Regions from separate parts of the Mangrovibacillus cuniculi genome, predicted to be linked through region 2. Evidence: riboswitches for the same ligand, from Rfam matches in the RefSeq annotation. Region 2 holds a riboswitch; the other holds the start of a gene.
The links. A riboswitch is a leader RNA that binds a small molecule or an ion and turns the genes downstream of it on or off. The one in region 2 is predicted to bind FMN.
Positions count from the first base shown of each region.

Region 1: linked by a shared signal. The riboswitch ahead of G8O30_RS07045 (ECF transporter S component) and the one ahead of ribD (bifunctional diaminohydroxyphosphoribosylaminopyrimidine deaminase/5-amino-6-(5-phosphoribosylamino)uracil reductase RibD) in region 2 are both predicted to bind FMN.

Region 1 covers NZ_CP049742.1:1,375,513-1,392,091, forward strand. The annotation lists gene G8O30_RS07030 (RecQ family ATP-dependent DNA helicase) at 1-1,393, opposite strand, end outside; gene G8O30_RS07035 (YpbB family protein) at 1,380-2,417, opposite strand; gene G8O30_RS07040 (ferredoxin) at 2,639-2,887, shown strand; gene G8O30_RS07045 (ECF transporter S component) at 2,933-3,535, opposite strand; FMN riboswitch at 3,769-3,903, opposite strand; gene G8O30_RS07050 (hypothetical protein) at 4,163-5,407, opposite strand; gene G8O30_RS07055 (RNA polymerase sigma factor SigX) at 5,394-5,933, opposite strand; gene G8O30_RS07060 (ATP-binding protein) at 6,099-7,880, opposite strand; gene G8O30_RS07065 (response regulator transcription factor) at 7,880-8,593, opposite strand; gene ccsB (c-type cytochrome biogenesis protein CcsB) at 8,723-9,892, opposite strand; gene resB (cytochrome c biogenesis protein ResB) at 9,898-11,529, opposite strand; gene resA (thiol-disulfide oxidoreductase ResA) at 11,548-12,081, opposite strand; gene G8O30_RS07085 (pseudouridine synthase) at 12,683-13,423, opposite strand; gene G8O30_RS07090 (spore maturation protein) at 13,572-14,102, opposite strand; gene G8O30_RS07095 (nucleoside recognition domain-containing protein) at 14,102-14,695, opposite strand; gene G8O30_RS07100 (D-alanyl-D-alanine carboxypeptidase family protein) at 14,688-15,830, opposite strand; gene G8O30_RS07105 (superoxide dismutase) at 16,081-16,579, opposite strand, start outside.
Region 2 covers NZ_CP049742.1:1,218,223-1,234,801, reverse strand. The annotation lists gene G8O30_RS06255 (DedA family protein) at 23-616, opposite strand; gene G8O30_RS06250 (undecaprenyl-diphosphate phosphatase) at 629-1,411, opposite strand; gene G8O30_RS06245 (patatin-like phospholipase family protein) at 1,551-2,426, shown strand; gene G8O30_RS06240 (hypothetical protein) at 2,492-2,740, opposite strand; gene G8O30_RS06235 (hypothetical protein) at 2,843-3,100, shown strand; gene G8O30_RS06230 (hypothetical protein) at 3,106-3,564, shown strand; FMN riboswitch at 3,636-3,783, shown strand; gene ribD (bifunctional diaminohydroxyphosphoribosylaminopyrimidine deaminase/5-amino-6-(5-phosphoribosylamino)uracil reductase RibD) at 3,917-5,011, shown strand; gene ribE (riboflavin synthase) at 5,017-5,667, shown strand; gene G8O30_RS06215 (bifunctional 3,4-dihydroxy-2-butanone-4-phosphate synthase/GTP cyclohydrolase II) at 5,680-6,873, shown strand; gene ribH (6,7-dimethyl-8-ribityllumazine synthase) at 6,887-7,354, shown strand; gene G8O30_RS06205 (NCS2 family permease) at 7,798-9,081, shown strand; gene G8O30_RS06200 (EAL and HDOD domain-containing protein) at 9,266-10,513, shown strand; gene G8O30_RS06195 (hypothetical protein) at 10,554-10,856, opposite strand; gene dapF (diaminopimelate epimerase) at 10,933-11,907, shown strand; gene G8O30_RS06185 (class I SAM-dependent methyltransferase) at 11,923-13,134, shown strand; gene cspD (cold-shock protein CspD) at 13,293-13,493, shown strand; gene G8O30_RS06175 (putative bifunctional diguanylate cyclase/phosphodiesterase) at 13,534-16,401, opposite strand.

The sequences.
Region 1 (16,579 bases), 160 kb from region 2:
GCACCTCATTAATTTGTAACAACTCTTCTCCAAAAAAATTACTTACGTCCATCCCACAATTATCGCAACATGTAACCGGTTTGTTTTCGATTTGCTCATCAAACAAGGAAACTAGTTCTTTTCTTCTACAATTACTGGTCAGTACCCAATCATGCATTTCTTTAACTTTTACTAACTTCTGACTAATTCTATTGTTTTTCTGTTCTACCATATACTTTCTTTTTTCTACCAATGGTAAATGAGCAAACTTACTCTCTAAATACTGCAGATATCTTACACCCGAAGTTTCTTGCAGTTCTTCTTCTAATACATTACCTTCTAGGAAACGATCGATTGTATCTTCAGAAGGTAATTCATATTCGACCATGGAGTAAGTTAATGTTTCATCTCCTTCTTGATAAAGTTGAATGGCAATACTTTTTTCTCCATCCCTTCCAGCACGACCTATTTCTTGGATATAGGATTCCATTTGACTCGGCATGTGAAAATGGATAACAAAACGAATGTCTTCTTTATTAATCCCCATTCCAAATGCACTGGTTGCACAAATGACACGTAGTTGACTGTCAATAAACTGCTGCTGAATAAGCATACGATCTTCTGTACTTAGCCCCGCATGATAATAGGCAGTGTTTCCTATCCCTGCATTTACAAAAAGTTGATGACATTCTTCTGCTAATCTTTTGCTTGAAAAATAAATAATTCCTGAACCTTTTAGTTCTTTGCACAGGAATAACAATCTCTCTTTTTTTTCTTCAACAGAAGATACTTTCTCAACGTTCATTGCAATATTTCTACGGTCTACGGAATAGATGTGCTCTTCCCACGAATCCAAGTGTAAATAAGTAAAAATATCTTTTCTTACTTTTTTTGTAGCTGTAGCTGTTAATGCTAAAGTTAAGGGCTCTCCAATTAGTTTTCTAAACTCCCCGATCCTCAGATAATCTGGTCTAAAATCAAGTCCCCACTGAGAAATACAATGTGCTTCATCCACTACCAAAAGTCCAATAGATAAACTGGAAATCGACCTTTGAAAATATGGGTTTTGCATCATTTCAGGTGAAACAAAAATAAATTTGTACCGACTAATATTCTTCAACACATCACTGCGTTCTTCCTGGCTTAAAAAAGAGTTTACCGCTACAACAGATTTCTCTCCAACCATCTTCATCCTGTTTACTTGATCTTGCATGAGAGAAAGTAATGGAGAGATAATGATTATGTGACCTTCTATAGTATAAGCAGGAAGTTGATAACACAGGGATTTTCCTGTTCCTGTTGGTAACATAGCAAGCGTGTTTTTCCCTTTTAAAAGAGAAGTAATGACTTCTTTTTGTCCTGGACGAAAGGAAGAATACCCAAACCGTTCTTGCAGAATTTTATGTAAGTTCATTTTTTCCTCTCCTTGCTATACAAAGCCTAATCTGGAAATACGAAATCGCGTCACCTACGGACTCTTTTATAGGTTTTAAACGTTGAACCTGTAAAGTTTCTATTGCCTCATTTATTAATCTTTCTTCTTCTTGCGTTAATAAGATGGAACTATCAAAATGAGGATCCATCAAAGCCAGTTCTATGACGTGATCTTCTATTGTACTTTTCTTTAAACCTCTAATTGAAGCAACATCTTCTAGGGAATTTCCCATATCCAGTAATCTCTTCGTATGTTGCGTGGAACTAGTGTATAAAGAAACGTTATTTGTTGTTTGTAGTAGCATACTTAATAATGGTGGTTGAAGCCTTTCGTATATAGCCATCCATTCATGCCAAGCATGTAACCACATTAGTTGCATCTCTATTTCCGAAACATTCCATTCATCTGCCAATTGGTACATGGTTTGCCCTGAAGTTTTTACACCAGAAAGTTTTTTTATCAGTAAAGTAGGTGCTGTTTCCATTTCTTCAAACACAACACTACATTCTTCCAATAACGTATGTGCAAATTCTTTTAACGTTTGACTTGTTAGATGGGAGGCTAGAAAAAATTTCAACTCTTTTTGAACTTTTTCATCTTGAACGATGGGAATATAGTTTTTATTTTGACTTAATGCATTAGATACCACTTGAATTAATAAATTCATTTTCTCCCAACGCTCTTTCGTAACTTTATGAAACGACCATCCGTTTAAAAATGGGAACAAAATTGGTGCGTTATGCATTTTATTCAACCCGCTGCTTGTTACTTTAATTAACTCTGTATCCAATGATATATACTGATCGTCTCTTAGAGAATTTAAGCGTTCCATGAATTGTTCTTTTGAGAGTTTTGGTAAAATGGAGAAATAAGCTGTTAGTGAAAATAAATGAATATCTTGAATGGTTTGGGAAGATTTTTTCCCTTTTAATATATGGAAAATAGAGGAATAAGAACGCTGCTCATGCAATGTTGTCGCAATGGTTAAAATAAGTTTGTCCAATAACACCTTTTTCACCTGCCTAAACGTTTTACTACATTGTCATTGTATCATTACAATTAATATTTTTCTCTTTTAAGTGATTTTTTAAAATGTAAGCACTTACATTAATGATATGTACTCTTTACAGTTGAAAAGATGAGACATCGGCCTTAAAATAAAAGATGAGACCAATTTTCCATACAACTTTTTGTTGATGGTTAGAGCAAAGGAGGTTATTTTCCATGGCAAAATATACAATTGTTGACAAAGATACATGTATCGCTTGTGGAGCGTGCGGAGCAGCTGCCCCAGATATTTATGATTACGATGACGAGGGTATTGCATTTGTAATTCTAGATGATAATGAAGGAACATGCAAAATCCCTGATGAGTTACACGAGGATATGGTAGATGCATTCGAGGGATGCCCTACTGACTCCATCAAGATTTCTGAAGAACCATTTGATGGTGACGCTCTTAAATTTGAATAGTAATAAATAAAAAACAAGGACAATAAAAATGTCCTTGTTTTTTATTTATGCTTTTACGCTTTTCTCCACTGAACTTGGCACACTAGCACGATTACGTTCAATTACTGTATGAAGTCTTGTTACTAAGATATAGGAAACTCCTGCTACAACTGCACCTTTAATTAAATTAAATGGTACTACAGCTGATAAAATAAACTGTAGTAAAGCAGCTGACTCCCAAGCAGGTGCATTTAAAAACCACGTATACGCTGGAACGAATAAGAAATAATTCAATACACTCATCCCAACTGTCATTGCAACAATACCTGCAGAAAAACCGACTAACATACCTTTCTTACTATTCAACTTTGTGTAAATGTAATAAGCCGGTAATAAGAAAAGAATTCCTGCGGTAAAATTAGATGCTTGATCAATTGGTACTCCAGTCATCGAATTGTCTAAAATGTAGTGAATTGTGTTCTTTAATAATTCAACCAACACTCCTGCTACCGGCCCCATCATAATTGCCGCTAAAAACGAGACAGAATCACTAATGTCTAATTTTAAAAACGGAGCAGCTGGTAAGATTGGGACACTTATCTTCATCAACAGAAACGACAAACTGCCCATAAAACTAATTAACACAAGATTTCTAACAGATTTCCCCATACTTCTCTCTCCTTTTGGGATTCACCAAAGAAGAAAGATAACCTACTACTTCTTAAAAACAAATAAGCCCAAACTTTTGTTAGGGGCTAATCATCTCTAAGAAGCCAAGCAAAAAGACGAATTACAACTGAATTATTTAAGCGGCAACTCTGAAAGAAATAATGTAATAATTACTTCTAAAAAATCTGCATACTTAAATAAACCACATGTAAAGCGTTTTGCTTTGCGGCTACCTTCACCTTCTCCCATCCAGACTATACTGTCGGCTTTGGAATCACACCAAATCCTGCTTCGAAAAGCTCGCGGGCTTAAGAGTACGTATACTCCTTACCGCCGGTCGGGAATTTCACCCAGCCCCGAAGGTGAATCGCTATTCATTTTTATCTTACACCCTTATTATACATAGAAAAAAGGGAAAATCAATGAATTTTGCTCATGATTTTCCCTTTTACTATATGTTTCTTCCGTCTAAAAGTTCTACATGATGACTACTTTACCACTTAAAAGTAGAATAGACAAACTTGCAGTTAGTAATACAACAATACCAAACCGTCTTAAATAATCGAGCATGTATTTAATCCTCCCCTAAAAAACTACCCTTCCAACGGTATGCCTAAACTCTCTATTTTATTCCTCTTTCCATTGATCATAACGGTACACATTTACATGACCTTTTGCTTCAATTGGTTTACTCAAGTCCAAAGAGATATTCTCTGTAGGAAAGTTATTAAATTTAACACTAGTGAAACCAAAAGTATTGGCAGTGTGTAAAATGGATTCAATTGTTACTATTGGCGGTATAACCGAATCCCACTCGTTTGTTAATGTAACGCTTGCTTGTTCACCATTTTCTTCTACTAATACCTCTACATTTTCAGGAACTGTTGCTTGATCGAAACTACTTGGTGAAATTTTTAACTCTTCTATCGCTTCTTGCAGGTTATCTTTATCAGTGGGTATACCATTAAATGCATAAGGTAGTTCCGCGACAGCCACAGGATAGGAATAATACAATGTTGGTTGGTTTTCACTATTTAATTCAAAAGGTTTAATTTCTCCTAAATGACTAAATGATGCTCTTTTCCCATCATTGGTTTGAATATCTACCGTAACAGGCCCTAAGAACTCATACGATGTGTTAATTAGATCAATAAAGGCTGATTCCAAACCAGTCGTATTATATGGATGATTTTCATCTAAAACTACTGTCAGCCTCTTAACCTCATCATTAAAGGAAAGTGTCGCTTTTAGAGGTAAGAAATCTGCTAAGTTTAATGTTTCGTCTTTAATACCATCTTCAAGTACAATTTCTTGTACTACTTCATTCATTGGCGCCTCCGTCTGCCACTCCACCGTTAGTGGTAAGAAAGTTGCGTCTTTCGTCTCAACAATAATAGGTATATAAACAGCATTCTCCACTGTTTCATACACACCATTAAGAGAGGTATAATTGGCTGTTTCGATGGTATATTCTTTCTGAGTCGCTTCACCTTCAGTTGTGTCTTCAAATTTATTTGCACTATCCTCATCTGCTGTTTCTTTTGTTTCTTCACTAGCATTAAACATGCTTACTTGATCAGAATTATCCAAACCACTTTCTACTTGTTCCTTCTCTTCACTACCACTCCGTTCTTGAAGTGCTAACTGTTCACTTGAATCCCGTTGCATAAGAAAAGATGCAGATAAAATGGAGAGAACCATAACCGCTGCTAAAGCAACAAAAGGCGCTAAAATTTTCTTTGTGTGATCTCGCTCTATATCAGGAGATTGGCTGTCTCTCATCACCTCTTGAAAAGATCGTTTATCCTTAAAAGATGGCATTTGCTTAAATAATGATTCTAACTGCTCGTCATCCCAATTACGCTTGCTCATGGATCGTTTCCTCCTTTCCACTTTTTTCAATCATCAGTTCTTTTAACTTTTTCAACGCTCGGTGCTGAGTGGTTTTCACTTTACTTTCCGTCCAATCTAACGTTTGGGCAGCTTCTGTTATAGAAAAGTCTTGGAGATATCGTAAGATGATGACCGCTCTTTGGTCAGGCGAACAATGGTCTAAGCAACGATACATCAACTGTATTTCTTCACTTTGAAGCGCTACTTCTTCGGGGAGCGGTTCGTCACTTTTCACCGTGTTTGTAGCAAAAGTAAAAGCTTCTATCACTTTATCTTTCCAACCTTTTTGCTTTCTAAAATGATCAATCGCCACATTTCTTGCTATAGAAAAAAGCCACGTTTTTTCTGAACTGCGGTTCTCAAAACCTGCATAGGATTTCATCACTCTGATGTAGACTTCTTGTGATAAATCTTCTGCGACTTCTCGTTGTTTTACCATATACATTAGAAAGTTAAAAACGTCTTGATGATGACGTTCATAAAGTTCTTGAAAAACGGAGTTCATCATTGCTCCTCCCCATTCACTAAATTAGTCGTGTGATTAGCTAAAAAGTTACACAATATATATCTATTTAACTGTAATCACTAAAATTGTATCGATTAATGAAATAAAAAGGAAGAATTATTTACATAACTCTCCCTTTTCGTTATCGTTCCTCATGAAACAAGATTATCTTCTTTCATTCTGCATTTTTATTGGTAATTCGATAATAAATGTCGTACCTTGTCCAAGCTTACTTCTCACCTCTATGGACCCACCATGCGCATTAATGATATTTTTAACAATTGCAAGCCCTAGGCCTGTTCCACTTTTACCTCTTGTTCTAGCTTTATCCGCTTTATAAAATCGTTCAAATACAAAGGGTAAATCATCTTCATGGATTCCTTGGCCAGAATCTTGTACCTCGAATATAGCATTAGACCCTTTTCTACTACTCTTTATCTTTACGTTGCCACCCTCTGGAGTATGTCGCAGTGCATTGTCAATTAGGTTCGTAAACACTTGCTCTAAGCGATCTGGATCCGCCCATATACTTCCCAGCAATTCATTTTCCGTAGAAAGTTGAACAGAAGATTCTCTTGCAACACCTTGAAACTTTAAACTTATTCTTTTAATAAATGAACTTATTGGTACATCATCTTTCGAAATAGATTGATAACCCGCTTCCATTCTAGCTAAATCTAGTAAATCATTCACAAGCCTTCCCATTCGAAGAGACTCATCGTAAATGATTTTTGCGAACTCTTTCTTTTCTTCATCTGTTCCAGCAATGTCATCCATTATTGCTTCACTATATCCTTGTAACATCGATATGGGGGTACGTAATTCATGAGAGACATTTGCGATGAAATCCTTTCTAAGAACATCATGCTTTCTTTCTTCTGTCATATCACGTAAAACGGCTACCGCACCCCTTACTGATTGTTCATTATACAGTGGCGTGATAACAATCATATACGTACGACCTTGAACCGTCATCTCCGTAAATTGTTCTTTTTCTGTTTCCATGACTTTTGAAAATAGCAGGACGACATCCTTTGGAACAGCTTGGAATGCTTCTCCCTCTTTCTCATAATGAGCTTGCTCTAAGAATCTGTCGGCGGGAGGATTCGTTATTAATACAGTTCCATCTCTATTTATGGTAATTACGCCATCTGCCATTGAACTTAAAATACTAAAGAGTTGTTCTTTTTCCTGGTTGAGCGCATGGATATGATACGTAATTTGTCGCCCCATTTGATTAAAGGCTGTTGCGAGTTCTCCAATTTCGTCATTCGTTAATATCGGAACCTTTGATGAAAAATTTCCTTTAGAAACTTCAAAAGCAGCTTCTCTCATTTTTCTTAGAGGTGCCGTTATTCGTGTAGACAAAAAGAAAGCAAATATGGTGGTTAAAATAATGGCTATCCCTGCTGCAAGTAAGATAACTTGTGTTGTTTGTTGGGTCGTTTGTTTTAACACCTGAAGAGATTGAAATACAAACACACCATACGTTTTTCCATCCGTGTGTTTATAAGGTGTTCCAGAAACGATTACGTTTTCATAGCGATCTCTTGAACCACTAAGTGTGCCAACTCTAATTTCTTGTGTAACAGTTTCTCCAGTAAAGACCTTTAAAAGCATAGGAGAAGACGCAATATCTTTATTAGAAACTACCAGTTCTTCTGACTTTGTTGCGTGTAATCTATTTCCTTCTGCATCTGTAATAATTACTTGAGAGGGAGAATCAATTATTTCATCAACAATTTCTAAACCATACATTAACTCAGAATGTTCTGCTAGTATGGTTGATACCTTTTCAGCAGATCGGAGTAACTCCTTCTCGACTTCATCAACATGATAGTTTTGAAAAAATTCTAATAGCAGAATAGTCAAAACAAATAAAACAAAAGAAACGAGAAGCAGGATGGTAATCCAAAGCTTCCCAACAACACTTTTCCAAATTTTCATTATTGCACTACCTCAAACTTATACCCTACTCCCCAAACAGTAACAATCATTTTAGCAGCAGGTTCTGACACTTTGTTTAATTTTTCTCTCAACCTTTTTACATGTGTGTCTACCGTTCGAAGGTCTCCAAAAAACTCATATTGCCAGACTTCTTTTAGTAGGTTTTCACGATCAAACACCTTATCCGGCGTCTTAGCTAAAAAATGCAACAGTTCGTACTCTTTAGGTGTTAAGCTCACCTCTACTCCGTCAGCTGTTACACGGTGTGCATCATTATCAATCGTCAGATGTGGAAACACCAATACATCTTTTGCACGAGGTTCTGGATTAACTAATGTAGCGGAGTTAGTTCTACGTAACAATGCCTTTACCCGTAAGATGACTTCACGAGGAGAAAACGGTTTAACAATATAATCATCTGTGCCAAGCTCAAAGCCTTGCACTCTATTTGCTTCTTCCCCTTTAGCTGTTAGCATGATAATGGGTGTATTTTTCTTTTCTCTTATCCCTTCACACACCTCCATACCATCCATTCCTGGCATCATAACGTCCAATAATATACAATCAAAATGGAAATCAACACCCAGCTGCAAGGCTGTTATACCGTCTTCCGCTTCTGTCACTTCATATCCTTCCCGTTCTAAATACATTTTTAAAAGTCGACGGATTCTTTCTTCATCATCTACTACTAATATTTTCATTTTATCTTCCATGGCTAATGCCTCCAGTCCATTATCTATTACCTCTATTATGTACAAATAACAAGTAAAATGTCGATTCATAAGTGAAAAGCTCAGCGCAATAAAGGCATCCCCTTTATTTTGCTGAGCTCTCTTGTTGCATTAAGCATATGAATGTAGGCCTGCAATTACAAGGTTCACAACAATTAAGTTGAACATGATAATAACGAAACCAATAACAGCTAACCAAGCAGAGCGTTCTCCGCTCCAGCCAGCTCCTAAGCGTAAATGAAGATAGGCTGCATAAAATAACCAAGTCACTAGAGCCCATACCTCTTTTGGATCCCATCCCCAGAATCTTGTCCATGCAATCTGTGCCCAAATCATTGCGAAAATCAATGCTCCTAACGTAAATACAGGAAAACCTATTATTACGGAACGATAATTTATTTCATCCAGTACTTCGTTGTTTGCATTTTTCACCAAAGGTTGTATTAGTGCACCGATACGTTTTCTGGAAATTAGTCTAATAATCCAATATAGGATCACTCCACCTATTAAAGAAAGAACAAACGTGTTCAGTTTCTTTGCATTTATAATAGCAGGTACCTCTATTAGTGGTTTAAAAGTAGAGCCGTTCACAATGGAATATTCATTTGGACCAAAAACAGGAGGAAGAGTAAAATCCATGTCCTGCGTTTCACCCGCTTTGTCTACCCACGTCATCTCTGAAGAGAAGCCACTTAAAGAAGAGACAGTAGTGATAAGAATAAATGCAACAGTAGCAACTAAGCCATATAGTACAAGCTCTAATGCAGTTGTTTTACCTGACTTCTTTGATTGGTTAACATTTTTTAGTAGATACAATAATCCTGCTGCACAAGAAATAGCTAAAATAGCTTCTCCTAGTGCCGCTGTAATTACATGGATTGCTAACCAATTACTTTGTAGCGCTGGAATTAGTGGCGAAACTTCTCTTGGGAACATACTTGCATAGGCAATTACTAACACAGCAATTGGTAAGGCAGCCAAACCAAGAATAGTTGTTCGATAAATAGAGAATAACAATAAGAAAGCTCCGACTAACATCATGCCAAAAAAGGTTGTAAATTCAAATAGATTACTTACAGGAGCATGCCCAGCAGCTATCCATCTAACAACGAAATATCCTAATTGCAAAATAAATCCAATGGTAGTTAATCCTATTCCCCATTTTCCAAAACGATTTACTTTACTGTCTTTCGTTCCTTTTACACTTCCAGCAATTAAGGCAATGGAAATTAAATAAAGAACAAAAGCTCCATACAACAATGTTGAACTAATTGTATACAATCCCATTACGCTGTCCCCTCCTTACGCTCGTTAAATTGTTCTCGTTGGTCATGTAGCAGAGGGAAACCTGTTCCTTCCATCACACCATCTAGCTCACGTTTCAAGCCAAGCCAGTTTTTATTTGTTAAACCAGAAATATATGTTATTTCACCTGAACGCTTTATCCAGAGTCTTCGATGATTCCAGTATGAACCTTGCATTACCCCAATCATGAATATTAGACCTCCGAGTGCTAATACCCATAAAGTTAAATCTTTTCTGATGGTTAAACCAGATATATTTCTTGTATCTAGTCCAGCGAAAGATAATTTAAACTGATTTTCTCCTAAAGGCTCTACATTTTGTTGTATGCCAAGGAAAGCTGTTTCCCCATTTGGTGTTTCTGGAGTTATCATAGAAAAAAGAAACGCTGGATTATTCGGTACTGGAGATTTCGATTCTGGTTCTCCATTTGCATTGATACCGGCATAATCAGGATAATACCCCTTCAATTCAACCTTTGCTCCATCATTTAATTCATAGGTTCTAGCTGGATTAAATAGATCGACAGTAAAACTTCCATAAGACTTAGAAGGATCTGCTTTGCTATCTAAAGAAAATGACATTTTCTGAAATTGATTTAAACGAAAATCAACTTGGTACACGGCAAATCCATCAAATTTCAGAGGCTCATTTACACGGATTTGGTCTTTTTTAACTTCTGTCTGTTCACCATTTTCTCCGTTTTTATACAGCACGACATTTGATTGGAAGTTCTTAGCTATGATCCCGTTCCTCTCTAATGCTGCATCAAACACTTCTGGGGCTTCACCTTGTTGGTATTGTTCAAAGATAAATTGTTCATTTTTAAGCGAATACTCTTTATCCGTTCCTGGTATTTCGTAGGTTTCTCCTTCTTCGATCCAGAGTAATTCATCTACATAAAACCCTGGAACAAATCGTAAAACTCCTCCGATTAAAAATATGATTAATCCAACGTGGTTTACATAAGCTCCCCACCTAGAGAATCTATTTTTTTCAGCCAGTATGTTACCATTCTCTTCTCGTATTTTGTATCGCTTTTTCTTCAACTTTTCTTTTACCAGCTCATAATCTTCCTCTTTGATCGTACTAGAAGAAACAGAGTTAACTAAACGTTGCTTTTTCATGAATTGATCATGTCGAGTTACTCGCTGATTTTTAAGAGATTTGTATAAAGGGATACCTCTATCTAAACTAGCAATAATAATAGAGGTTCCTAGCATACCAATAAGTAGTAAGTACCACCATGAACTATAGAGATTATGAAATCCTAATGTGTAATAAAGCGTACCTAAAGATCCATATTGATCTGCATAGTGAACGGCAGGATTAATATTAGGAGGTATATACATTTCTTGTGGAAAAATAGTTCCTATAGCTGAAGCAATTAGTGTGACAATGATAATCGTTACTCCAACTTTTACAGAAGAGAAAAAGTTCCAAATTTGATCTATAATCGTTTTGTTATACGTTTGGGAACGTCTAGCACTTCCTTCATAACGCATATCATGGATCGCTTCTTTTTTTGCTTCTTCTGTCAGTGCTTGTCCACACGCCTGACAAAGGACTGTTCCATATGTATTTATGTGACCGCATTCACATGTAATATTTTTCATTCCCTCTCCCCCTTTCCCTTATGGCATGATACTTTGTAAATGCCGATCAATTTCTTCCTTGGTCATAGTAGATTCAATCACATCTACTACCTCCCCTTCTGGAGAAATCAAGAATGTTGTAGGGAGTGGAATCACCCCATATTGTTTCACCACATCACGGTTTCCATCAAGCACTACATCAAATGTTAAGCCATATTGCGAGATAAAGTTTTCCACTTGAAATAAAGGTTCGCCTACATTCACTGCTAAAATCTCTACACCCTTATCACGATAAACTTCCGACAATTCTTGCATATAAGGCATCTCTTCCTTACAAGGTTTACACCAAGTTCCCCAAAAATTTAAGAAAACCCCTTTACCCTTATAATCTTCTAAACTAATTTGACTTCCATCTACGGAAGTTAAAGTAAAATTAGGAGCCATATCTCCAGTGGAGATCATCTTCTTTTGCTCGCTGCTGTAATTAGCATATAAAGTATACGCAATGGCTAAAGCAAGGACTAATAAGATTCCTGTGCGTATCCAAAGGCGTTGCTTTTTTTTGTGGCTCATAGTATTTCTCCTTTCTGGTGTTCTTTATAACAATAAAAATAGTAAAAAAGCTAATTGATATGTAAGAATTATACTCATAAAAAAACGAGAGAAGGAAATCACACCATCACTCGCCAATATGTGTCAATATTCACTAGTATAGCATTTTTTTATGAATTCGTTTGCAACAAGTTTGACGATTATGTGAATGTCCCTACCCCAAGGAGTAAACAGAAAAGTAGCTGATACAAAACCAAGCATGACTGCACAAGGGTTTCCGCTGCAGGGGGACGCTTTCCACTTCGAAAAGCGAAAGGCGCGCGTTCAGCCGCGGCAGGAAAGTTCAGAAGACCGAGGAGGCAGCTTTTAAGCCACCGGAGGGCTTTTGGACTTTCCCGAGCGGTTGCGCACCTGTAGCTAGACACGGCATCTTCACGTTAAAGCTCCTGTGGGGTCTCAGTAACCCACCTCTCCCGTAGGAGTCGCCCCCTTCCGCTCCAACCCCAAAGATGTATTTTGTAAAAGCACTAATTTTGCATTATTAGGAAATTAAATACAACTCAAAAAGATACATCCATTTTTCAGGATGTATCTCTTTCATATTCTTCCAAAATTTTATAATTTAATTCAAGTTACGTTTCGCTCCGCCCTCAGCCATGGCGTGTAATTGTTTCACTTCATGAGGGGATAACTCTCTAGTTTCACCTGCTTTTAAGAAACCAAGCGTTAGGAATCCAAATTGTTCACGCTTCAGTTTTTGCACCGGGTGTCCAATTGCTTCAAACATACGTCTTACTTGGCGATTACGACCTTCATGAATCGTTATTTGGATAATTGCTTTATCCTTATCTTTTTCACCAGATAAGAACTTTAGCTTGGCTGGTGCTGTTTTACCATCTTCTAGTTTAATTCCTTTTTCTAACATACGTAAACTTTCTCGTGTTGGGATTCCTTTTACACGAGCAATGTACGTCTTAGGGATCTCAAACTTTGGATGCATTAGTTTGTTTGCAAACTCTCCATCGTTCGTAAGTAATAACAGACCAGTCGTCTGATAATCTAGTCGACCAACAGGGTAGATTCTTTCTTTGATTTCAGGTAGAAGATCTACTACTGTTTTTCGCCCTTTATCGTCTGTAGCAGCCGATAAGACGCCAGCAGGTTTATACATTAAGAAATATACTTTTTCTTCTGTTTCAATTTGCACACCATTTACTTCTATACGGTCTGTATCCGTTACTTTTACTCCTAATTCACGAATTACTTTACCATTTACTTTAACTGCACCATTTTGAATCAACTCTTCAGCTTTACGACGAGAAGCGATGCCAGCATGTGCAATAACTTTTTGTAATCTTTCCAAGAACATTCACCTTTTTCTACATATTGTGTCCCTATGAATTATGTCACATTACGCTCCAAATGCAAAGCACTACTAAGAGGAATACATAACTTACTAAAAAAAAGATGCATCTATATAATAGAATGCACCTTTCAAAACTATTTTCCTCTTACGCAAATAACCAGGTAACCACTACTATGGAAGCAATGATACCTACTAAGTCTGCTAGCAGTCCCACCTTTAGGGCATCTCCCATTTTCTTTATCCCTACAGCTCCAAAGTATACTGTTAAAACATAGAAAGTTGTGTCCGTACTACCTTGAAGTGTAGCTGCTAATCGACCAATGTAGGAATCCGGTCCAAACGTTGCTGTTAGATCACTCATCATTCCTAAAGCAGCTGTACCAGAAATCGGTCTAATTAATGCTAATGGAATAATGTCCGATGGTACACCCAAATAAGATAGAGGAATAGCAAGTAACCCTGTGAAAAAACCTAACGCTCCAGACGCCCGGAACACAGTAATAGCAACCAACATTCCAATTAGAAAAGGAATAATTGAAACAGCAATCGAAATACCCTCTTTTCCACCTTCTACAAAACTTTCATACGTCGGGACTCTTTTATAGGTCCCATATAATAAGATAAAAGCAATAAGAAAGGGAATTAAATACATAGAAATGGTTGTCATAGCTTGCATTATTCCATCCCCTTTCTTACTCTCCTAAAATAAAAATACCGATCAATAAAAATGGCTGCTATTCCAGAAATTAAAGTTGCTAATATAGTAGGTCCTACAATATCTGTAGGGTTATCGGCTCCGTATTTCATTCTAATTGCAATAACGGTTGTCGGAATAAGGGTTATGCTAGAAGTATTTATTGCTAAGAACGTAATCATCGACCTACTAACAACCGGTTTGTTACCATTTAATTCTTTTAACTGTTCCATTGCTTTAATCCCTAAAGGAGTGGCTGCATTTCCTAGTCCAAACATGTTTGCCATCATATTGGATAATATATATCCCATCGCTGGGTGGTTCGCTGGAACCTCTGGGAATAATTTGCTAATAATTGGACGAAATAGCAGCCCTAGTTTATCTAATAGACCAGCATCTTGGGCAATTCTCATTAAACCCAACCAAAAGACCAACACGCTAATTAATCCTATACATAACGTTACCGCTTCGTTTGCTGAAGAGAAGATGGCTGCATTAACTTCATTCATTGTTCCGTTCACCAGCGCAAAGAGTAAACCCATCACTAGCATAACGACCCATATGATGTTAACCATTGTAGTTAAGCCCTATCATAGTTGAGAAGATGCCTTTAAACCATTCAAAAAACGACTTCTTCTCTTCTGACTTTTCATAGGAAAAGATGATTGGAGCACTAGAAACAATTTGATTATTAAGTGTAAGAGAGAGATTTCCTATATGCTTAGGAACATCTTTTTCTTCATCCCATTTTGGTTTAATCACTTGGATATCTACTTTTACCTCTTCTTCTTTATCTTTATGGATAGGATACATAACATTGTGTTCAACAGACAAATGCCCCTGATAAAATTTGTCTTCTACTTTTACTTCTTCTCCTTCTGCAAAAAACACTTTATTATCATAATTTTGAAATCCATACTCGTATAGCTGGATATGGTCATTCCAATCATCGGGACCATTTAAGGTAACAACAATTAAATTTTGATCTCCTTGAGATGCTGTTGTAACGAGCGTGCGTTTTGCTCTCTTTGTATAACCAGTTTTACCACCTGTACAGTATTGGTATTTTTCTGTAAGTAGCCTGTTTTTATTTTTCCATACACGATCCCAATCAGCCGAAGGATCTTTAGAACGGTACGCTTCCGTTCCAGAAATAATTGCAAACTCTTCATTTTTCATAGCGTATTGCATTAAGATAGCCATGTCATAAGCAGTGGAGACATGATTTTCATGATCATCTAATCCATGTGGGTTAGCAAAATGAGTATTTTTCATGCCAATTAGTTCTGCTTTTTCATTCATTAAATAAACAAAACCTTCTAAACTCCCTCCAACATGTTCCGCAATCGCAACAGCTGCATCATTACCAGAGCGTAACATCAAACCGTAAACCAAGTCTTGTAATTTTTCTTTTTGTCCAGGTTTTAAATATAGGGAGCTACCTTCTGTAAATGCAGCTTTATCACTGACTGTAACGGTGTTTTGCATCATACCGGATTCAACAGCAATAATTGCAGTCATAATTTTGGTGATCGATGCAATTCTTTCTTTGTTATGAGCATCTTTTTCAAATAAGATCCGACCAGAATCTTGATCTAACAAGACCGCATTTCTAGAGCTTACAGATACTGCTTGTACTTCTTTAATAGGAATTAAACTAATAAGGAGCGCACTTACTAACACAATGGCCCACCATTTTCTTTTAGTCATACGTATCTCACCTTACCTATTCCGTCATTTGTACAAGTCTATGCGGTAATTAATGAGATATGAACAGAATGTGAGGAGTACTAGATATAACATAACCACTACGTGACTGCACAGGGATTTATCTAGTTACGTCAATACTTAAAATTATCGATTTCAAAACCTTATCTCTAGAATAACAAAAAGGCAGATTCACTTAGAACCTACCTTTCTTCTAAATTTATCTAGGACTATAAAAATACCTATGAAAACTTTACTGCGTAGGAGGAATGTATGCTTTGGCTCTTTCTAATCGATCTGCTACGTTTTTCCAGTTTACTACATTCCAAAATGCTTCTACATATTCCGGTCGTCTGTTTTCATATTGTAAATAATACGCATGCTCCCACACATCTAGGGCTAAAATTGGTATCGTATTCCACTGCGTTAATAACATATGTCTTTCCGATTGTAGTATTTCTAATCGCTTAGGTTGCGCAGCCCAAACTAGGATTGCCCACCCCACACCTTCCACTGCTTTTGCAGCCTCTGAAAAGTGGCTTTTAAACGCTTGATAAGACCCAAAATCTTTTTCTATCTGTTTTCTTAACCTGCCAGTGGGTTCACCCCCACCTTCTGGAGATAAGTTAGTCCAAAATATTGTGTGCAAATAATGTCCTGAACCATGAAAAGCTAGTTCTCTTGATTCTGCCTTTACAGAGGTAAAGTCTCCAGTTTCTCTAGCTTGTTGTAATGCTTTTTCCGCTTTATTT
Region 2 (16,579 bases):
GAACATATTGTAGCAAATGTGTTTACTTCTGTGAATATTGTTTCCACTTATATATGAAGAAATAAATAACCATTGCTGCACCAGTTGAAAGTAGTAAATGAGGATAGTAGTGATGTGCAACTTCTTTGATTGTCCACCAGTGACTTCCTAATTGTATCCCTAATACAATAAAAGCGATGGACCAGGGAATCATTGCTATAGCCGTGTATACTGTGAAGAGTACAAATGGCATTTTAGAAATACCTGCTGGAATAGATACAGCATGCCTAACAACAGGTATAAATCTAGCTATAAATAACATAACACTACCATGTTTTTCTACCAAGGAATCTAAACGATCGATGGAGTGTTTCTGTACGAAAAAGTATTTCCCATACTTTAACGCAAATGGCCTTCCACCTATTCTACCAATAAAATAAAGAAACCACTGTGCGATTGTCCCACCTATTACTCCTGCAATTACTGCTTCCAAAAAATGGAGTGTACCTTGTGAAACCATCCATCCTCCATAGGCAAGTACAATCTCACTAGGAATCCATTCAACTGCTAGTCCTATAATAATTCCCATGGCACCTAATTGTGCTAGAAATTCTAACCAGCTTGTAATCCATTCCATATCGTAACCTCCTTAGAATATGCCAAACCATTGAAATAGGAGAATGAAAACGCCTAAAATCCAGACATAATAGGCAAAATATCTTAATGGACGAGTCTTTAAATAATGGATCATCCCTACGATTGCCAAATAACCTACTAGACAGGAAGCTAACGTCCCAATTAGGAGGGGAAATAAACCAATTGTCGTATTGGTTTCTACAAAGAGATACCTACCTTGTAAAATAATGCCGCCTAAAATTGCTGGAGTAGCAAGTAAAAAGGAAAAATAAGCTGCAGTTTCTTTCTTTAAACCTGTAAAGAGTCCTGCAACAATTGTTAAACCAGATCGACTAAGTGCAGGGAAAATGGCAGCTGCTTGAAAACTCCCAATAATCGCAGCGTCTTTCATTGATAGGTCTTCTATCTCTTTTTTTCCTTCTTTCCACTTATCTCCCCAATACAATAAACATCCTGTAATAAGGAACTCCCACCCTAACGTTACGCCTGATTTAGAAATTGCTTCAAAGTAGTCTTCGAACAGTAATCCAACGATTACAGCTGGTAAGGTAGCAACGATAAGTAAAAGTGTTAGTCTCTGGAATGGATTCTTTAGTAACGATAATAGTACTTCTTTATATACCACAATAATGGCAAGTAAAGTTCCAATGTGTAGCATTGTGTCAAGAAATAACCCAGCGTCATCTAACCCAAATAAGTGTCTACCTATATACAAATGACCCGTAGATGATATTGGTAAAAACTCTGTTAAACCTTGTATGATACCTAAAATAAATGCCTCTAACCAAGAAACCATTATTATCCCTCCTAGCATGTCCTCATACCAAACTATGAAAGAGTTAAGGAATCCATTCATTTTCAAGCATTATTTAAAAGAAAAAATTGTCATTATGATAAAATAGAAAAAGTGAAGAGATTTAAAAGGGGGATTTAATATGGTACAAGATACAGCACTTGTATTAGAAGGTGGAGGAATGAGAGGTATCTATACTGGTGGAGTATTGGACTTTTTTATGGAAAAAAATATACGCTTCCCGTACACAATAGGTGTATCTGCCGGTGCCTGTAATGGTTCCTCTTTAATTAGTAATCAACCAGGAAGAAATAAACAAGTAAACATTGGGTTTATACATGATCCTCGCTATCTTTCTTTTCGAAACTTTATAACGAAGAGAGAAATGTTTGGAATGGATTTTCTATTTGACGAGATACCTAATATACATGTTCCTTTTGATTTTGAAACATTTTTTGCTAGTTCAGAAGAGTTTGTCATTGGCACTACTGATGTTCATTCAGGAAAATCTGTGTATTTTGGGAAAAACGACTATACGAAAGAATCTATACTGCCAATCATAAGAGCTTCTAGTTCTTTACCGCTTATGGCTCCGATTGTAAAAGTTGATGGGTTTGAATTACTAGACGGTGGAATTGTGGATCCTATTCCTACCAATAAAGCAAGAATAGACGGCTATGAAAAACAGGTGTTAATTTTAACTAGAGAGTCACATTATAGAAAAAAACCTAGTAAATTTTCTAGTTTATTAAAGACATCTTATCGTAAGTATCCAGCGTTAGTAAAAGCAATTCAACAACGGTATAAGTTGTATAATGATACGATGGATGAAATAGAAGAAAGGGAAAGAGCAGGAGAGTTATTTGTTATTCGACCTACTAGAACAATGGAAGTGAAAAGAATAGACCGGAATGAAAAGCGCTTAGAATCTTTATATGAGCAAGGGTACAACGACGCCAAAGAAAAATATAAAGAACTTCTAGACTTTGTTAATATGAAACCAGTTTTAAATAGATAATCAGCGTATAAAAGGTCAAGGTAGAGAGTTCTCTACCTTGACCTTTTATGTTATTTATATGGTTATTAAAAAACACTTCGTATAACATTCCATAAGGTAATGGAGAAGAAGAAAGTAAACACACTAGCCCAAAATACAAGGCGAACTTTTGTCAATTTCTTTGTATCTGTTAATTGAAATAAAGCAAAGCTAGCAAAAAATAAAGATTGAAAAACTACAGTAAGAGCAGCATTACCCTGTACTAATGCAACAATAGTAGCAATAGCAAATGCAATTATGGTTAGTCCAATACTAAATCTTAATTTATCTGTCATGAAAGCCTCCAAAATAGCAAAACTAGTAATTTATTATAGCACGAATGAATATTAGAAGAATAGGCGCATATAATTTACTAGACTATTGAAGTGGGTGAGTACATGTCTTCCTTATATTATTATTGGAAACAATACATAGAACATCGAACAAAAGTTGCGGCAATCACAGCTGTTGCTTTTTCTGTTATTATAACAATTTCTATTTATCGGCAATTGCAAGATTCGATTTTGTTTACATCTATTTTGCTATCAATGGCTATTGTGGTAATCATCATGATTTTACGCACGGTTGTTTCAACTGTATCTATGCCATTGAGAACTTCTTCTATGGAGCGTAGGAAAAAAATCTGTTCGCTGTAGTTCAAATGAAAATAAATGGAACTAATCGAAGACAACTACACACTTCTGAAGGTTTATTAGCATGGGAGTGGGAGACAAAGTCAGGGGTTCAAAGAGAAATCCAATTAGATAATCATAAAATTAGAGAAAAAGTAAAAATAATTTATACTGAAGATAAGGTAACGGTAACGAAAGAAAATGTACATTATAGGTTAGAGCTAGACAGACATGTAATTCCTTCTCAATTTACCATCAGTTCAGAAGGCGAGGCCTATACTATTAGGAAAGAGAAAGACCGACTCATCATTTTACATGAGAATAAAATGGTTGGTACATTTGAATGGACGACCACTTTTCGTTCCTTGGAAGCTGTATTTGGCACTCGCCAAAGAATTTTTTCTCTTAACGAAGAAATTTCATTTGTAGGACTAGTAGCTAGTATCATTGCAATAGATGAATGGTTAGATTACTATACCATGCTCTAATAGGGAAAGTTAAGGAGTGTTAATTTGTTTTCTTCTGTTTACCAATATGATACTATTAAGTCAATCGAATAGATGTTTCTCGGGGCAGGGTGAAATTCCCAACCGGCGGTGATGAAGGAAACTTCTTAGTCCGTGACCCGTGCACAGAGTGAGACTCGTGCCGGTGGATTTGGTGCAACTCCAAAGCCGACAGTATAGTCTGGATGGGAGAGAAACGGTGTAGCGTCTTTTTAACAGAGTGAAAAGGATTATTTTCTGTATTTTCATTTGTTATCGATACGTTTATTTAGTCATACATAAGCCCCCTTTCTTTTAAAGAAAAGGGGCTTTTTTCTTAGGAGGTGATAATGTAATGTCTACAAGTCATGAACGCTTCATGCAAGCAGCCATTGCGATGGCATCTGTTACACACGGTCAAACAGCACCAAATCCTGCGGTAGGCTGTGTCATTGTAAAGGACGGAAGAATTGTAGGAATGGGTGCACATTTTAAAGCCGGAGAGCCGCATGCCGAAGTGATGGCACTTAAGCAAGCCGGAGATTTAGCCAAAGGGGCAGATGTCTATGTTACACTCGAGCCTTGCGCACATTTTGGTAAAACTCCGCCTTGTGCAGACACGTTAGTTACCCATAATGTCAAACGTGTCTTTATTGCAACTACGGATCCTAATCCACTTGTCGCTGGAAAAGGAATCGAGATATTAAAGAGAAATAATATTTCTGTAGAAGTTGGAGTATGTGAAGAAGAAGCTCAAAGAATAAATAGAGATTTCTTTTTCCGCATGGCAAACAAACGACCATGGATTACTTTAAAGAGTGCTTCCACTCTTGATGGGAAAACAGCAACAAGAACATTTGATAGTAAGTGGATTACTTCAACTGATTCTAGAGAAGATGGACATCTTCTAAGACACCACCATCAAGCAATTTTAGTAGGCCTACAAACCGTTATCCACGACAATCCCTCCCTTACATGTCGCTTGCCCGGCGGCGGAGTTCATCCCATTCGATTTATTTTAGATACTCAATTAAACATACCTAAAAACTCCACTGTTTTACATGATGGAGTAGTAGACACCATTATTGTATGTGGTGCGAATGCAAGTTTAGAAAAAGAGAAAGAACTCACGAAAGAGCAACACGTCTCCATATGGCGATCTAAAACGGAACGTGTAGAGCTTTCATGGTTAGTAAAAGAAATGGCAGCCAATAATATTCTATCATTATTAGTCGAAGGTGGAGCAACTGTTCAATCTTCCTTTGTCAAAGAGAACTTATTTGATGAATTTCATCATTATCTAGCACCAAAGTTAATAGGTGGCCAAGACAGTCATAATATGATTGCAGATTTAAACGTAACCATGATGAAAGAAGCAATAGAATTAAAAGTGAAAGAAGTAAAAATACTTGGTCCAGATGTCAAACTAATCTTAACTAGAAAGGACTGATACGTATATTTACTGGAATAATCGAAGAAACGGGAAAAATTACGCAGATTAAACCTGGTGCAGAATCTTTATCCATGACTATTCAAGCTACTAAAATACTACACGATGTCCATTTAGGAGATAGTATTGCTATAAATGGTATTTGTTTGACAGTAACGAATTTCACAAACAATTCTTTTTCTGTAGATGTGATGCCGGAAACTGTTAAGGCAACAACAGTTAAAAGTTTACGAGTAGGAGATTATGTAAACCTAGAACGTGCTATGGCTGCAAACGGAAGATTTGGCGGTCATTTTGTTTCAGGACACGTCGATGGAGTAGGGAAGATTATTAGAAGACAAACTCGAGATAATGCACTTCAAGTTGACATACAAGTACCAAGTCATCTGACTGATTGGATGATCATGAAAGGTTCTGTTTGTGTGGATGGAACGAGTCTAACCATCTTTGGATTAACAGATGATTCGTTTACGATCTCCTTGATCCCTCATACGCAAGATGAAATCATAACTGCAAAGAAAAAAGTAGGAGAAGAAGTAAATATTGAATGTGACATGATGGCGAAATACATTCAACAAATGCTAGAAAAAAAACAACGAAGCACGCCAGAGAAATCAGGCATTACAATGGATTTTCTCCAAAATAATGGATACTAAAGAGGTGTTTAGATGTTTTCGACTATTGAAGATGCATTGGCTGATTTAAAACAAGGAAAAATGATTATCGTAGTTGATGATGAAGACCGTGAAAATGAAGGAGACTTTGTAGGAATTGCTGAACTAGCTACTCCTGAAATGATTAACACGATGGCCAAAGAAGGTAGAGGGTTAATTTGCGCTCCTATCACGGAACAAAGAGCAAAAGAATTAGACCTAGTACCAATGACGACCAATAATACAGACCCTCATGGTACAGCCTTTACAATTAGTGTCGATCACGAGAATTCTACCACAGGAATAAGCGCATTCGAGCGTTCATTTACGATTCAGTCATTAGTGGCAGAAGATACAAAACCAATTCAACTTAAACGACCAGGACATATCTTCCCTCTAGTTGCAAGAGAAGGTGGCGTCATTCGAAGAGCTGGTCATACAGAAGCTGCTGTCGACTTAGCGCGTTTATCAGGTTTTAAACCTGGAGGCATTATTTGTGAAATTATGAATGAAGATGGAACGATGGCTCGCCTACCAGACTTACAAAAATTAGCTGTTGAAAAAGGATATAAGTTGATTACCATTCAAGATTTAATAGAATATCGTCGTAAACATGAAACATGGGTAACAAAAGAAGAAACGATTCAATTGCCTACTGACTTTGGTAATTTTAAGATGGTTGGATTTACTAGCGAATTAGATGGAAAAGAACATGTTGCATTAGTAAAAGGTGATATACAAGAAGGTGACACTCCTCTTGTTCGAGTTCATTCAGAGTGTTTAACAGGTGATGTCTTCTTTAGCCAACGCTGTGATTGTGGGCCACAACTCCATGCTGCTATTAAACAAATTGAAGAATCGGAAAAAGGTGTATTGCTTTATCTTCGCCAAGAAGGTAGAGGAATTGGACTTATTAATAAGTTAAAAGCTTATAAACTTCAAGAACAGGGTCTTGATACGGTTCAAGCAAACGAATCATTAGGGTTTAAAGATGATTTAAGGGATTACGGAATGGGTGCGCAGATGTTATATGAGCTAGGAGTGCGCAAAATGAAGTTACTGACTAATAATCCTCGTAAGATTACAGGGCTAAAAGGACATGGATTAGAAATAGTAGAGCGTGTTCCTATCATAATGCCTTCAAAAGAAGCGAATCAACAGTATATGGAAACAAAAAAATCTAAGCTAGGTCATTTACTACAACATTAAGGGAGAGATAGAAATGAAGAAAATTGTAGAAGGTCATTTAGTAGGTACTGGTTTAAATGTGGCGATTGTAGTAGGAAGATTTAATGAATTTATCACCGGAAAATTATTAGGCGGTGCTGAAGATGCATTTAAACGTCACGGAGTAGAGGAAGAAAATGTAACAGTTGTATGGGTACCAGGTGCCTTTGAAATTCCATTAGTAGCGAAAAAACTAGCTGATTCCGGAAAGTATGACGCTGTTGTAACATTAGGAGCTGTTATTCGCGGTGCGACAACTCACTATGATTATGTATGTAATGAGGTCGCAAAAGGGGTTGCCTCTGCTGGAATGAACAGTGGTGTACCAGTTATTTTTGGTGTTGTAACGACGGACACTATTGAACAAGCCATTGAGAGAGCAGGAACAAAAGCAGGAAACAAAGGTTGGGAAGCAGCTGTTAGTGCAATTGAAATGGGTAATGTATTAAAACAATTAGGATAAATTAGTAATAGAGGCTGAGACATAACTAGAAAAGGTACATTCATTTTTAATGTACCTTTTTTTTTTTGCGTTAATCGTAATTGATTATTCTAGTCTTCATTACTGCAGATCTAGTGCTTTATCAATATTAATATTTGGGATTGGAGCGGAAGGGGGCGACTCCTACGGGAATATAGCGGTTCGTCGAGACCCCACAGGAGCGTTTTTCAGCGACGAGGAGGCTCGACGGGCGCCCCGTGGAAAGCGTCCCCCTGCAGCGGAAATCCCTGTGCAGTCATTTTGGGCTTTGTCCTAAGCACTTTTTATAGCGTAAGAAAAGTTAGCGTTTCCAGTAATCGACCTTTCTTTTCTTCCGTCTGTTTGATACAATACATTCCGTGGCTTCTACAAATGTGTAAGAAGCGGGTAGGGAGAGGGCTATTACAACAAAAGAAGGAAAGAGGATGAATAAATTTTTCTCTTTAGAAGCGCATGACACTACAATGAAACGAGAGATCCTTGCTGGTCTCATTGGATATTTCACCATTGTTTACATTGTTATTGTAAATGCACTTATATTATCGGACGCAGGAATGCCTCTCGATGCAGCAGTAATGGCGACAATTGTCACTTCAGGTGTGAGTTGTATTATGATGGGAATCATGTCTAACAGTCCGATCATTATTGTTCCTGGAATGGGAATTAATGCACTGTTTACGTACACTTTAGTACATTCAATGGGACTGTCATGGCAAGAAGCGTTAGCAGCTGTATTTGTAGCAGGATTATTTTTTACTATCCTTACATTTACAAAAGCTACGAAAATCATCAGTGAATCCATTCCCTCTAGTTTGAAAGCAGGTATTACAATCGGTCTTGGATTGTTCCTTGCTTTTATCGGATTAGAAAGTGGTGGGATAATTGTACGAGGAGAGCAGAGTATCGTAGCAATTGGATCTTTTTCAGATCCTACTGTTTTAGCTACATTAGCTAGCTTGGTTGTTACTGTTTTTGTATTCATTCGTCAAACGCCAGGTTTATTCTTATGGACCATTATAGCTGGAGTGGTATTTTCTTTCATCTTTGGTGTGGAAATGAACGCTGCAGACCAAACGACTTCTATTGCTTCATTTGGCGACGTTTTTATGGCTATGTCTTTTGATGCCATTTTCACGACTGCTTTTTGGTTGGCTGTGTTTGCCATGTTTATGATTACGACATTTGAAAACATTGGATTAGTTGTTGGCCATGCAGGTATGTTAGGACGACCTGAGATTGTTCGTCCTGCTTTAAAAGCAAACGGAATATCTGCTATGCTATCTGGTATCTTCGGAACTTCTCCAACGGTAGCTACTGTAGAAACGGCAGCTGCTATCACATCAGGCGGAAGAACTGGTATAACGACAATTGTTACTGGAGTACTTTTCTTTGGAACTTTATTCTTTTTACCAGTAATCGGCTATATTCCAAGTGCTTCTATTGCACCTATCTTAATCATCATAGGTACGCTGATGTTAGCGCATGCGAAAGATGTGAATTGGTCGTCGTTTTCCGAATCCTTCCCTACAGCTTTAATGATATTCGTTATCCCGTTTACGTTTAGTATCGCAGACGGAATTGCGATGGGCTTTGTAGCTTATCCAATTATTAAGTGGATTGAGGGGAAAGGTAAGGAAGTTAGTAGGACAATGTATATCGTATCATTCCTATTCTTATTAGCGATTGTTGCGCAAGCAATCATTCACTAATTTGGTAGAGACTGTTTGAAAAGTAACTCGTTACTTTTTAAACAGTCTTTTTTTTTGCGTAGTAACATATCGCCGATGGAAAATCTGCTACTAAATACTTTACGAAACGTAAAAACTTAGATATTCTAATATTATCCAATAATTAAGACTAAAGTTGCATTTCATAAATTAGGAGGTGACTGGCTTGGAGGTATTTGTTGCTAGACAACCAATATTCAATAAGAATAAAGATGTATATGCATATGAACTATTGTATAGAAATAATCAGGATAATACATTTCCTCACATTGATGGAGATCAAGCTACTACTGATGTGATAATCAATAGTTTTTTGAATATTGGTATAGACAAGCTCTCAAATGGTTTACCTTGCTTTGTTAACTTTACAGAAAATCTGTTGAAGTTAAAGTTACCTACTTATTTTTCTCCTCGAGATTTGGTAATCGAAATATTAGAGTCTGTAGAACCAAGTAAAGAGATCTTATCTACTATAGAAGAGCTAAAGAGATTAGGGTATAAGATTGCCTTGGATGATTTTATTCTAAAAGATACTAATGAACGTTACTTAAAACTTTTAAAGTCTGCAGATTATGTAAAGGTAGATTTTGTTCATTCGACCCTAAGTGAAAGAAGACAAGTGGAAGGTTTAGCAAAAAAGCTTAATATTGTATTATTAGCAGAAAAGATAGAATCACTTGATGACTATTTGGATGCAATAAAGCATGGGTATTCTCTTTTTCAAGGATACTTCTTTAGTAAACCATTCATTGTTTCATCAAGAGACGTACCATCCTATTTTCAATCTTACTTACCATTATTACAATATCTGACTACGACAGTTCCGGATGTAAAAGTTGTAGCAACTCTAATTGAAAAGGATTTATCGCTATCCTATAAACTTTTAAAACTAATTAATTCACCTTCATTCCGACCGAAACATAAAATAAGTTCTATTCAACAAGCTATCGTCTTACTAGGATTTATTGAGGTTCGTAAATGGATCTATGTGTTGGCTGTTAGAGATCAGAAGTCCAAATTATCGGGACCTTCTGTCGAACTGTTGAAAATGAGTTTAATGCGTGGAAGAATGTGCGAATTAATTGCATCACATAATGGGGAAAGACAAAGTTCTAGTTATTTCTTAACCGGTTTGTTTTCCTTGATGGATGTAATCTTAGGAATACCGATGGAATCTATATTAGAAGAATTGCCATTGCAAGATGATATAACTGATTCTTTAAAAGGGCAACAAACTAAAATGAACGTTGTTCTATCAGTTGTTAAACAGATGGAAAAAGGTAATGTAATCAACTCCGATCAATTAAGCGGAAGGAAAAATATAAATAATGTATATCTCAATACTTTTTACAAAGAATCTGCTGTTTGGGCAGATCAATTGTTAGATCCATCATTGGAGGAAATGGTCAATTAACTATAAAGGTGGAGCGATCTCGTAAATCGCTTCACCTTTATTAATTGTTCGGAATTAAGTAGGGGATTTGCGGCTTAATGTATTTCTTTATCTCAGCATATACTTGCATCTTCATGACATTTCCGCCTGGAAGAGTTGCTAAATCTGCAGGAGAAGGAAACGCTTCCGTATGATTAAAGTCTACGTGAACAACACCTTGATGGAGGGATTCGTTAGATGGTTTCGATTTAACTATCACAATTACAGCAATTCTATACCCTTTGTTAGGGTGTAAAACGACATCTTTCTCCACGTTATCGATTTGAAAAACTAATTTGTAACGTTGATTTCTTTCTCTTCTCATTTACTACCAGTCCTTTTATAAAGTAAGTAAAGTTGCGTAACAGGCCATCATATGGCATTCTTACGGATAAGGAGTGATGATGATGTACGGACCTTATATTAAGTGTCATGGATCAAAAAACGATTTCTTTATTGTAGACGAAAGAAAGTATTCTATCAAATGGAATGAAAATCAAAGAAAAGAAGCTGCATTAACGTTATGCGACAGAACTCATTCATATGGTGGAGCTGACGGTATACTATTTGTAACAGAAAGTACTGTTGCAGACGCTAAGTACCGCGTAATAAATGCGGACGGTAGTGAGGCTTCTATGTGTGGAAATGGACTGCGATGCGTAGCTAGATATGTCTGTGAAGAACTAGGAAAAGAATCCGTTGTAATAGAGACTATGAAAGCAAATCTAACTTGCCGAAAGCATGAAGATATTTCTGAAGGTGTAGAAACTTACGGGGTAGAAATTTCTCCAATTGTTTTTGATAATGATGCACTACCTTTTAACTACAAACCTTCTCCTTTCATTCAACAACCTATTGACAAGTTATCAAAAAACTTATTATTCTCTGCTGTTGCGGTACCCAATCCTCATTTAATTACATTTGTTGATCAAGAGGAGCTTAACTCCAATTTACAAAAAGAAATCTCAGAATATGTGAATGGACAGAATCCATTATTTCCAGATGGGGTAAACGTTAGTTTTGTTCGAGTTTTATCAAATAACAAATTATTTGTTAGAACATACGAGAGAGGTGTAGGATTTACGAATGCTTGTGGAACTGCGATGTCAGCCACTGTATTTGTTGCAACAGTAGCAAAAAAGGTAGTTCCAAATACACCAATTACAGTAATAACGGATAAAGGCATGGTTCAATGCTTGGCTCATACTTCTGAAAACCCTTGGGTCGAGTTGATTGGCAACGCAACATTCACAAGTAAGGGACAATGGACTTATGAAGAAGGAAAGTGGGAAATAAATCAAGCTACTTCTTGTGAATTTGACATCAAGCAATATGACAATTTAGAAAAGAAAGCTGCTGTATTAAACATAGGTTAGAAAGGAACTATTGAAATGAATTTTCCTGAGTTAGTTGAAAGGTTATTAAATGATTTGAGACAAAAAAGACTGGTTGCAGCAACAATTAGTCAGCCACGAATGAAGTCTTCAGAAGTGAAAAGAATCAAAATTAAGCCTGTTCAAATTAAAGAATCTTACTATCTTCAGTTTGAGTATCAAACAGATCAGACCATCAGTCATGAAAATATCTCTCTAAATGGTTTGCCTGAAAAAATAAATGAGATATTAGAACAATATAGACAAGCTTTCATCCAATTAGATAATGAGACTATTCAAGTACAAATATCTAAAAAATTTAAAGTTGTTTGTAAGTCTAACCAGACAGAGAAAAAAGAAATTTCTTTAGAACATAATAGAAAAAAGAATTACTTATTATCAGATGAAGATCCAATCCCATTTTTAGTAAGATTAGGGGTGCAGTCTGCTGATGGGAAAATAAAAAAACAGAAATACGATAAATTTAAGCAAATTAATCGTTTCTTAGAATTTATTGAAGACTCCCTCGAGTATTTACCTAAAGATAGAACAATTCGTATTTTAGATTTCGGTTCTGGCAAGTCTTATTTAACATTTGCTCTATACCATTACTTACATATCGATAAAGGATATGATATACGTGTTACAGGTTTAGATTTAAAAAAAGACGTCATAACAGAATGTCAATTGATAGCTCAAGATTTAAACTATGAAAAGTTAGAGTTTTTAGTTGGTGATATTAACGATTACCAGGAAGATGCTAAAATTGACATGGTTGTGACACTACATGCTTGTGACGTGGCTACAGATATGGCACTTAGTAAAGCTGTCAATTGGGGAGCGGATGTTATTTTAAGCGTTCCATGTTGTCAGCATGAGTTATTTTCACAATTAGATGCGCCTAATCTAAAAGTAATGACTCAATATGGACTTATGAAAGAACGTTTTTCTTCTCTTGCTACTGATACTATTAGAGCAGAATTGTTGAAATTAATTGGATTTGAAGCACAACTATTAGAATTTATCGATTTAGAACATACCCCTAAAAATATTTTAATTCGAGCATATAAAACAAATAAACGTGCAACAGAACAACAAATTGTCGAGTATAAACAGTTTGTTTCTATGTTAGGAGCTAAGCCATTTTTGCAAAGAGAGTTATTTGGTGAGGAAGAGGTATCTTTGTTATTGACTGACAATTTCCTTGACGCAAATCGTAAAATCTTGTAAGATATATATAACCGTTTCACAGATATTAAATTAAGTAAGATGTTATAGTCGTTTCACCAGTTTGGTAACACAGGGTCAATCCTGCTGACTTATACTTGCGATTACTTTATTTTTTATCCGAAATTGGTAATTTCTTTATTATGTAGGAGGAAACAAAAATGATCTCTGGTAAAGTAAAATGGTTCAATGCGGAAAAAGGTTTCGGTTTCATCGAAGTTGAAGGACAAGACGATGTATTCGTTCACTTCACAGCAATCAATGGCGATGGCTACAAATCTTTAGACGAAGGTCAAGCTGTAGAGTTTGAAATCGTTGAAGGTAACCGCGGACCACAAGCTGCTAATGTTACTAAACTTTAATCTTTAATTACAAAACGACCCAGACTTCTGGGTCGTTTTTTTATTTGAAAATTCTTAGTAATTTTAGAAATTCTTCTTGGGGAATTGCTTTACTAAAGTAATAACCTTGAAATAGATCGCAATGAACTCCTTGTAAATAGTTTAATTGACTTTTTGTCTCAACACCTTCTGCAACGACGGTCATATGTAATGAATGGGCAATTTCAATGAGAGATCGAACAATAGTAGTGTCAGCATGATCCATATCTTTGATAAAACTTTGATCAATTTTTAATACATCGATAGGTAACATTTTTAAATAGTTTAATGAAGAGTAGCCAGTACCAAAGTCATCTAATGCTAGAGTGATACCCTTGTTTTTTAAGTTTTTTAGCTTTTCAATAACAATTTCTGGTTGGAACATAGCTACACTTTCTGTAATTTCTAATTCCAATAATGTAGGATCTATCTTTGCTAAATTAATTGCATTTTCAACTGATTTAAGTAAATTTTCATTCAAAAATTGATGCATGGAGATGTTGACTGAAACACTGATATTTTTTGTACGATTAGTATTCCAGATAAATAAATCCTTACATGCTTGCTCCAAGATCCACTCACCCATGGGTATAATTAGTCCAGTCTCTTCTGCAATTGGTATGAAATCAGCAGGGGATACAAATCCATAAGTTGGATGAATCCATCTTATTAGTGCCTCAGCACCAACTATCTCACCAGACGCAATATTTACCTTAGGTTGGTAGAACAATTGAAGTTCTTTTCGTTCAATTGCATGTCTTAATTCATTTTCCATTTCTACTTTTGAGGTAACACTATTGTAAGAAGAGTTATAAAATTCGTATGTGTTTTTACCATTATCTTTTGCTGCATACATAGCTATGTCTGCATTTTTTATGAGAGTATGAACATCTTTCCCATCATCAGGATAAACAGATATCCCTATACTCGCTGACAGGTGAAATTCATTTCCTTCAACATGATACGATTGATTTAACGATTCTATAATTTCATTGGCAATTTTAGATAGACTATCAACTTCATCGTAAGAGGGTACCACTACGATAAATTCATCTCCACCAATTCTTGATATAAGCAAATTATTATCATTAATTTCTCTTAGTCTTTCCGCAACTTCTACTAACAACTTGTCACCAATTCGATGTCCTACCGTGTCATTAACAATTTTGAAACGATCAAGGTCAATAAATAAAACACTAAAATTTACACTATTAGGAGAATGTTCTATCAACTCATTGATATTCTTCATAATGTAGTTTCGGTTATATACATTTGTTAAGGGATCATAATGAGCTAGATATTGTAAGTCTAGTTTAGTCGCTATATTCTCTTGAAAAAGCTTCTTTAATTTTATTTCTGATTGTTTAAATGCAGCTATTAGATAGAATATTTCTTTAATAAGTGAGTGAGGCCAGTCAATTTTTTCGTTACTGGTAATGTTTTCAGTTAAATTGTTGGTTAACAATAAAACATTATTTAGTTCTTTTTGTAACCAATTGCTAATAAAAAACGATAGAACAACTGCAAGAAACGTACTAAATAACGCGACGACTAAAAGTTGGATATAGGTATTATATAATTGTGTGTTGTAGTCCGACATAGAAACTATGGTAGCTACTTTCCATGGGTAGTTTTCACCAAGTGTTTTTTCCTCTACATAGCTAATAGTAGATAGTTGTTGTAAGGAGCTTATTCTTTGGTTTGTAAGGAAAATCTCACTTTTCTGTAACGTATTCTTTGAAACTACATATGTGTCTCCTGTACGAAATTGGTTGGTAGTAGATGCTATTACTTTACCTAGTTCGTCTATAATTACAGATTCTGCATTTGTCCCTTTTGTGGATTGATGGAGAATTTGTAAATATTCCACGGGTTTTATTATTCCTATGACCTTACCTGACAAATTTTGGTGCCAGAAAGGATATGCAATCGAAATAAACTTCCTATCTTTAGAGTTAACCTGTGAGTTGAATAAATTAGATATGTATTCAGGTCTCTCTAATTGAGTATTTGAGTTAAACTGATATGCATTCGTATCATAGAATTTAAATGCATTTCTAGCGTGATGAGCAATCTTTTTATTCTTACTGTCTACGGCATATACAAGTTGAAATTCAGGGAAAGACTGCTGTACTATCATGAATTCCCTCTGGACATCCAACTGTTTATTGTTATTATCTTGTAAGAAATTTGCAAGCTTAGATAATGGAGTGACGTGTTGACTTTGAAATTTGGTAATTTGCAGATTAGATGTATTTGAGGCATATTCTATTTCCATATTCATTGTTTCTTGTACTTGTTTCATCTCATTTTTACCAGTGTGAATTAAAAACACAATCAAAGGTACCAAAAAAAACAAAGAAAACAATGTAAATAATATTTCAAAAAGAGACACTGGTTTATTTACTTGTTTTGACCGTATAGACTCAATTAAAATGATAAGGAAATTGGCTAATAAGATATTTACAATCATGTTCACAGTTTGTTTTAACATAATTAAAACAGAATCAACTGGTCCGTATGATAAAAAATAGAAGGAGAATACGAATGAAATCATTGCTCCTAACGTTAAGTTATATAAAATATCCCAAAAAACTAAATTTCTCCTTATATAAGTATATAAAGTTCCTACGATAAAAATTTCAAGGAAGAGTGAAAGTGTACCAAAAATAGAATCCCATAAATAGAATAAATGTACCCCACTTATCAATGCGGTAATTAATGCAGGGATAACACCAAAGTAGTATAAGATGATGAAAAGAATAATAGTGGTGAATATAAAATGTACACCAGGTAATAATTCAATGGTTAATAATGAGGCAAAAAATGTCAGCACAAGAAGTAAACCGAATGCGATCCATTTCTTCAAACTCCATGTAGTCATATCCATTAACTAGATCACGTCCAATTTCTCTAATATATATACTAAAAATAATTTATTTCGACAAATTTTTACATAGTTTATAAAAAAAACTCGTTAAGATTTTGTAAATTGTAAATTTATTTGACGTGTAAGAGCAGATACCTTATAATGATTATGAAAATCATTCTCACTTACTCCTTCCCCT